DNA from 3 places in the Pelosinus baikalensis genome. Region 2 is predicted to be linked to each of the others. Evidence: predicted binding sites of a transcription regulator. Region 2 holds the regulator's gene; each other region holds the start of a gene.
The links. Region 2 encodes HrcA, which represses chaperone genes, less so after heat shock. Its sites were predicted from a motif close to TGTTAGCACTCNNNNNNNNNGAGTGCTAACA; they were not measured.
Positions count from the first base shown of each region.

Region 1: groES (co-chaperone GroES) is a predicted target of HrcA. The motif match lies at 1,303-1,333, and genes of this name have one in related genera.
Region 3: htpG (molecular chaperone HtpG) is a predicted target of HrcA. The motif match lies at 1,222-1,252, and genes of this name have one in related genera.

Region 1 is NZ_JAJHJB010000015.1:60,148-62,428, forward strand. Features, by position in the region: gene groL (chaperonin GroEL) at 1-951, opposite strand, end outside; gene groES (co-chaperone GroES) at 979-1,263, opposite strand; gene LMF89_RS12150 (ANTAR domain-containing response regulator) at 1,511-2,092, opposite strand; gene LMF89_RS12155 (histidine kinase N-terminal domain-containing protein) at 2,094-2,281, opposite strand, start outside.
Region 2 is NZ_JAJHJB010000018.1:33,417-35,697, reverse strand. Features, by position in the region: gene hemW (radical SAM family heme chaperone HemW) at 1-377, shown strand, start outside; gene hrcA (heat-inducible transcriptional repressor HrcA) at 480-1,508, shown strand; gene LMF89_RS13565 (TCP-1/cpn60 chaperonin family protein) at 1,595-2,281, shown strand, end outside.
Region 3 is NZ_JAJHJB010000053.1:2,590-4,870, forward strand. Features, by position in the region: gene htpG (molecular chaperone HtpG) at 1-1,178, opposite strand, end outside; gene LMF89_RS22760 (cyclic nucleotide-binding domain-containing protein) at 1,587-2,281, opposite strand, start outside.

The sequences.
Region 1 (2,281 bases), on a different contig from region 2:
ACGTCCAAGATCAACCAGCTCTACGGTATCAAGTTTGCGACCAATTTCTTCTGTAACAACAGTACCGCCAGTTAAAGCAGCAATGTCTTCTAGCATTGCTTTACGACGATCACCAAAACCAGGAGCTTTTACAGCTACAGCTTTAAAGGTACCGCGTAATTTATTCACAACCAAAGTTGCTAATGCTTCACCTTCAATATCTTCAGCAAGGATCAAAAGTTCACGACCTTGTTGCACCACTTTTTCCAATGTAGGTAGTAAATCTGCAATGGCACCAATTTTACGGTCAGTGATCAAAATGTAAGGATCGTTTAAAATCGCTTCCATTTTGTCAGTATCCGTTACCATGTACGGGGAAATGTAGCCACGGTCAAATTGCATACCTTCTACTACATCAAGACTAGTTCCCATACCTTTGGATTCTTCAACAGTGATAACACCGTCTTTACCCACTTTTTCCATAGCCTCAGCAATCAAATTACCGATTTCTTCGTCAGCTGCGGAAATCGAAGCAACTTGTGCAATCGCATCTTTTGTTTCCACTTTCTTAGCAGATTTTTTAATTTCTTCCACTAAAGTTTTCACTGCTTTTTCGATACCTTTTTTAATGATCATAGGGTTTGCGCCTGCTGCTACATTGCGCATACCTTCACGAATCATAGCTTGTGCAAGTAAAGTTGCAGTAGTAGTACCATCACCAGCCACATCATTGGTTTTGGTAGCAACTTCTTTAACAAGCTGAGCACCCATATTTTCAAACGGATCTTCCAGATCAATGTCACGTGCAATAGTTACACCATCATTTGTAACAGTAGGAGCACCGAATTTTTTATCCAGAACAACATTGCGCCCCTTAGGTCCAAGTGTTACTTTTACTGCATTTGCAAGTGCATTTACGCCTCTTTCTAATGCGCGACGTGCGTCTTCATCAAATAAAATTTGTTTTGCCATTATATGTAAACCTCCCAAATAATTTTATTATTGTACAACTGCTAAAATATCTCTTTCACTTACAATCAGATATTCTTGCCCTTCATATTTCACTTCAGTACCTGCATACTTGGAGAATATAATTTTATCGCCAACTTTTACATCAAGAGCTACGCGTTGACCATTGTCCAATACTTTACCGGTACCGACCTCGATAATTTCACCTTCTTGTGGCTTTTCCTTAGCAGTATCAGGTAGTACGATACCACTTTTTGTTTTCATCTCGCCTTCTAAAACCTTAATGACGACTCTGTCACCCAATGGCTTAATCATTGAAATTTCCTCCTCCACGATATGTAATGATATTAGTTTTGTTAGCACTCATTGTTAGCGAGTGCTAATCACATAATTTATGATATAAAATTCAGCAAGAAAAAGCAAGTGTTTAATAGGAAAAATCCATATTTTTTTCAAAAAATATTTAGACTCACTTCTCATTGCGTATATTACACGCAAAAGATAAATGGTCCTTTTTGCTGCTTATAAGTAGAAAAGTGCCTAATTAGGCACTTTAGGCAGGCTATGTTCTTTTCGTTGCTGCTTCTACAATGGATTCAGCAACATCTTTAATTGATTTGCGTTTACTCATACTATATTGTTGAATGCGACGATAGGCTTCTGTTTCGCTAAGATTGTAAGCGTCCATCAAAATGCCTTTCGCACGATCAAGAATTTTTCGTGTCTCTAAGGATTGTTTCACATTCTCGAGTTCTTGTTCTAACTCAGCAAACTCTTGAAAACGAGACAAAGCGATCTCGATAGCAGGAAATAAATTCACTTCTTTAACAGGCTTCACTAAATAAGCCAGTACACCTGAATCCTTGGCTTTCTCCACAATATCCTTTTGACTAAATGCTGTTAACAATAGAACCGGAGCAAGCTTCTCATTGGAAATTATCTTTGCCGCTGTAATACCATCCATCTCAGGCATCTTAATATCCATAATAACCAAATCAGGCCGATATTGACGAACTAAATCAACAGCCCTCGATCCGTCAGAGGCTTCTGCCACGACCGTATGTCCTGCCTCTTCCAAAAGCTCTTTTAAATCCATCCGAATAATTGATTCATTATCAGCTATAACAATCCGCAATGATTCCATTCTAAACTCCTCCTTTCGCCTTACGGGGAATGGTAATACAAGCATGAGTACCATTATCCGTGTATAATGCAAAACTACCGCCAACATCGCTCTCAATCAGTGTTCGTACAATTTGCAATCCCAAACTGTTGGATAATTGGGGATTAAAGCTCGGTGGCATGCCAATGCCATTATCATAGATTTCGATTT
Region 2 (2,281 bases):
GGAAATATCATCCTTATGCAGGGGTGGGAGCCGCGGCTCATTCCTTTTTCCAGAAAGAGCGGCTTAGTAACATAACTGATGTATCCCAATATATAGATTGTGTGAAAAAAGGTAAGCTGCCAATTGAATTTCGAGAAAATCCTAGCAGTGCGATCGCTATGGCAGAATATATTTTTTTAGCCTTGCGGACGGTACAGGGTTTATCTATTTTAGAATTTCAGGAATATTTCAACCGTGGATTTTATTTGGAGTATGGAGAAATTGTGTCAGAACTACTTCAAAAAAAGTTGATTGCTGTAAAAGAGAATCAGATAAATCTTACTGTTTTAGGCATGAAGTATGGAAATGTTGTATTTCGTGCATTTTTACCTGGATAAATCAATTATTATATCTTGACATTCGGGCGCAGGAGTGGTATTTTTTTAGTAGGTGTTAGCACTCTACAAGGTCGAGTGCTAACAATAGGAGGTGGAACTCGTATGCTAGATAAGAGAAAACGTAGTATTCTTCAAGCGATTGTTGATGATTATATTTCCACCGCAGAGCCTATTGGCTCACGAACTATTGCCCGCAAACATGATTTAGGGGTTAGCCCTGCAACCATTCGTAATGAAATGGCTGATCTTGAACTATTGGGTTATATTGAGCAGCTTCATACTTCATCAGGGAGAATTCCTTCTGCAAAAGGGTATCGCTTTTATGTAGATTCTTTATTATCACCAACGCAAATGTCTGAAAGGGAAATTGCGTTAATTAAAAATTGGTATCAGGAGAAAACTCGTCATGTTGAAGAGGTTTTTCAGGAAACTGCAAAGATATTATCCAAAATAACAAGTAATATTTCATTAGTTTTAGTGCCGCAAGTAACCCAATGTGCCTTTAAGTATCTAAAATTTCTACCTTTTGATGACTGCCGCACAATTTTAGTTGTCGTGACAGATACAGGATTTGTAGAAAACAAGGTGATTGATATACCGACAGGGCTTTCATTTAATGATTTGCAGCGTATTGCAGAACACATTAATAGACGTTTATCAGGATTATCCTTTGAGAATATCGAATTATCCATTCTGCGAGAAATTCAAAATGAAATGCTAATTGATGTGGACTTGTTTGAAACTGCATTAGGGATACTAAAACAGGCATTGGTTGTGGAAAAGAATGAGCGATTGTATCTTGGTGGCACCACGCAATTATTAAGTCAGCCAGAATTTAAAAATATCGAAAAAGTAAAATCTTTTTTAGATATGCTGGAAGAAGAACATTTGCTGGCGAATATTTTGCAAAAACAAAAAAATGATGGTGTTATTGTTACTATTGGCGATGAAAATAAATATAGCGGAATTCAAGACTGCAGTATGGTGCAGGCTACTTATCGTATTGATGGTCAAGTAGTGGGAACGGTAGCTGTATTAGGTCCGACCAGGATGGATTATGGCAAGGTCATGTCAGTTTTAGAGTTTATGCATAATCATTTAGGAGAAGTACTTAAGAAGTATAAAATATAGAGTGGTAATACTCTTCCTTCTATAGTAAAGGGTATTACTGGCTCTATTATACATATAATAGAACTGTAATTTGGGAGGAACCAGGGATGAAGCTAAAGCAAGCTAATAGTGGTTCTGAAGTAGATGAAAAGTTAGCGGCACTAATGACAAATGGGAATGCCATCAGAGTGGTTACGTCAGCTGTTGAGGGCACTATTGGTCCTAAGGGGCTAGATACCATGTTATTGGGTTCTTCCGGTGAAGTCATAATTACAAATGATGGCGTTACTATTTTAGATAAAATGGATGTAGATCACCCGGCAGCCAGAATGCTGATCAATGTTGCCAGAGCCCAGCAAGCTGAAATTGGAGATGGCACAACAACTGCAACTATTATGGCTGGTGGTTTGGTAGGAGAAGGCGTAAATCAAGTCATAAGAGGTGTGCCCATTGCCCGTGTCATCGAGGGAATCAGACATGGTGTGACGCTGGCATTAGAGCAGATTAAGGATCGAGCAAAACATATTTTTGATATACAAGATCCCATCCTACACCGTATTGCTATGATTGCTGGCCGCGAATATAGTGATATTGCTCAATTGGTTATTAAGGCTGCAGGGCTTATCGGTATTGAAAAATTACGTGAGTCCAGTTTTAAACTGTCAGAGATTATTTTCTCTCAGGAAGGCGCTGAGAACGAGGTCTTTATGGGCGTTATCGTTGATAAACAGCGATTAAATCAAGATATGCCTGTAGAGAGTAGTCAAGTAAAAGTATTGGTCATTGATGATGCC
Region 3 (2,281 bases), on a different contig from region 2:
GTAGGTCGCTCATTAGCAAGGAGATTTTCTAAGGTTTTCAGCACGCTTTTTTCGAGATTCTTTCCAATTAATTTTAACTGCTTGCTATGCTGCAGCAGCTCGCGAGATATATTGAGGGAAAAATCGGGAGAATCCACTAAGCCTTTCACGAATCGCAGATATTCAGGGAGAAGATCTTGGCAGTTGTCCATGATGAAAATCTGTTTTGAATAAAGGCGGATTCCAGAGGATGATTTTTGAGTGTATAAATCAAAAGGGGCACGAGAAGGAATAAACAATAGACTTGTGTATTCTACAGTACCTTCTGCCTTGGAATGAATTAGTTTTAGAGGATCTTCCCAGTCGTGGAAGAGATTTTTGTAGAAGGTATGGTACTCTTCTGCCGAAATGTCATTCTTATTGCGAGTCCATAGAGGCGTCATGGAGTTCAAGGTCCGAACCTCTACGGTCTGTGTTGCTGGAGCATCTTCAATTACCTTACCTTCTTCATCTTTGGGCTTTTCTTCCTTGATGAAGTTCATTTTAATAGGGTAGCGGATATAGTCTGAGTATTTTTTGATCAAATTTTCAATGGTGTAGCGGTCTAAAAAATTTTCTTTGGAGCCGTCGGCGGCAGTAAATTCATCATTGAGAGTGATAATAATGGTAGTACCGCGTGTTTCTTTTTCCACTTCTTCAATGGTGTATGTTCCATCACCGCTGGATTGCCACTTAACCCCTTTGGCTTGTCCAGGAGCACGAGTGATCAGGGTAACTTTGTCAGAAACCATGAAAGCAGAGTAAAAGCCAACGCCAAATTGACCGATTAATTCATTATCGGTAGCTGTTTCTTTCTCTTTTAATTTTTCAAGAAAGGATTTAGTGCCTGATTTAGCGATGGTTCCAATATTTTCGACTACTTCGTCATAGGTCATACCAATACCATTGTCTGAGATTGTTAGAGTATGCGTCGATTCATCAGGGACAATGAAAATTTCAAAGTCGGATTGTCCTTCTAATAGATCATGATTGGTTAAGGATTCAAAACGAATTTTATCAATGGCATCGGAAGCGTTAGAGACCAGTTCTCGTAAAAAAATCTCCTTATTTGTATAAATGGAGTGAATCATTAAGTCTAATAATTGCTTAGTTTCTGCTTGGAATTCTCTGGTTTGCTTATTAATTGGTTCTTGGCTCATGTAAGAAGTCTCCTTTTATAAAATTTATATGTACATTTTCTTTTATTAGCACTCTCTTTAAGTGAGTGCTAACTCTCTTTCTCTATAATACATTGATTAGTATTTGAAATCAAATACTTTTTTTCACTAAAATTAGGCAATAATAGCATCTTTTTACCATCTGTATTGAATTTACTATAGAATTTATATTATTTTGTGTGGTTCACTCTTTTTAGACTGAATGTATTAAGAATAGATAAGAAAGTAGATACACTCATTTTCGACTTATTTTTAGGAGTAAAGTAGGCTATATTCTGTAATGTTGCTATTCAGGCATATTAATTACACATCCGTTATACTTGAACCTTTTACAGAGCACAAGTATAACGGACGTTGCTTATATTAACTAAAATGAGAAATTATTTGAATTTAAACTAATTTAATGTTGGTCACCTTATTCTTAGTTATACTGTTTATGGTTTTTACAATTTTATTGGCGATTTCTGGGTTTGAGTGCGAGAATCGTGGAAAAACCGTGCCAGATAATACTAATAGTTGGGTGGAAGTAATGGCAGCAATATTTTCTGTATGCTTGCTGTGCTCAGTTAATCCATTTGCACCAACGTGCTGTCCAGGCAAGGAATATTCTTTGTTGGGTTGATGAAATGTTGATGATTTTAGTTTTCCAGAAATCAATATGTCGTAAGAATAACTAAAGTCACCTTGGCTGATAATAATATCTCCAGGAGTGCACTGAACATAACTGCCGCAAGAGTGTAAGAATTTTTTTGCTTCTACATCTGACAATTCACTTAGTAAAGTTATGGCTTCCATTGGTGGACAATTCAAGCTTTTGCATAAGATAAACCATAGTTCTTCTTCTGTAATTAATTGACTATTTATCTTTGGAGAATTTTTTTTGACTTTTTCATAAAACCATCCAACAGCTTGTGTATTTATGACTCCTTTTTTACGTGCTATACGCAAAAGGGGAGAACGTACTATACGAAAATGTTGAATGTCATCTGCAAGCAAGACCATGGGGGTTACTAAACCGTAACCAGGGTAAACCAAATTATTGCTATAAGAGTGAAAGCCCATTTGCTCATAGAGACGCAGCAAAT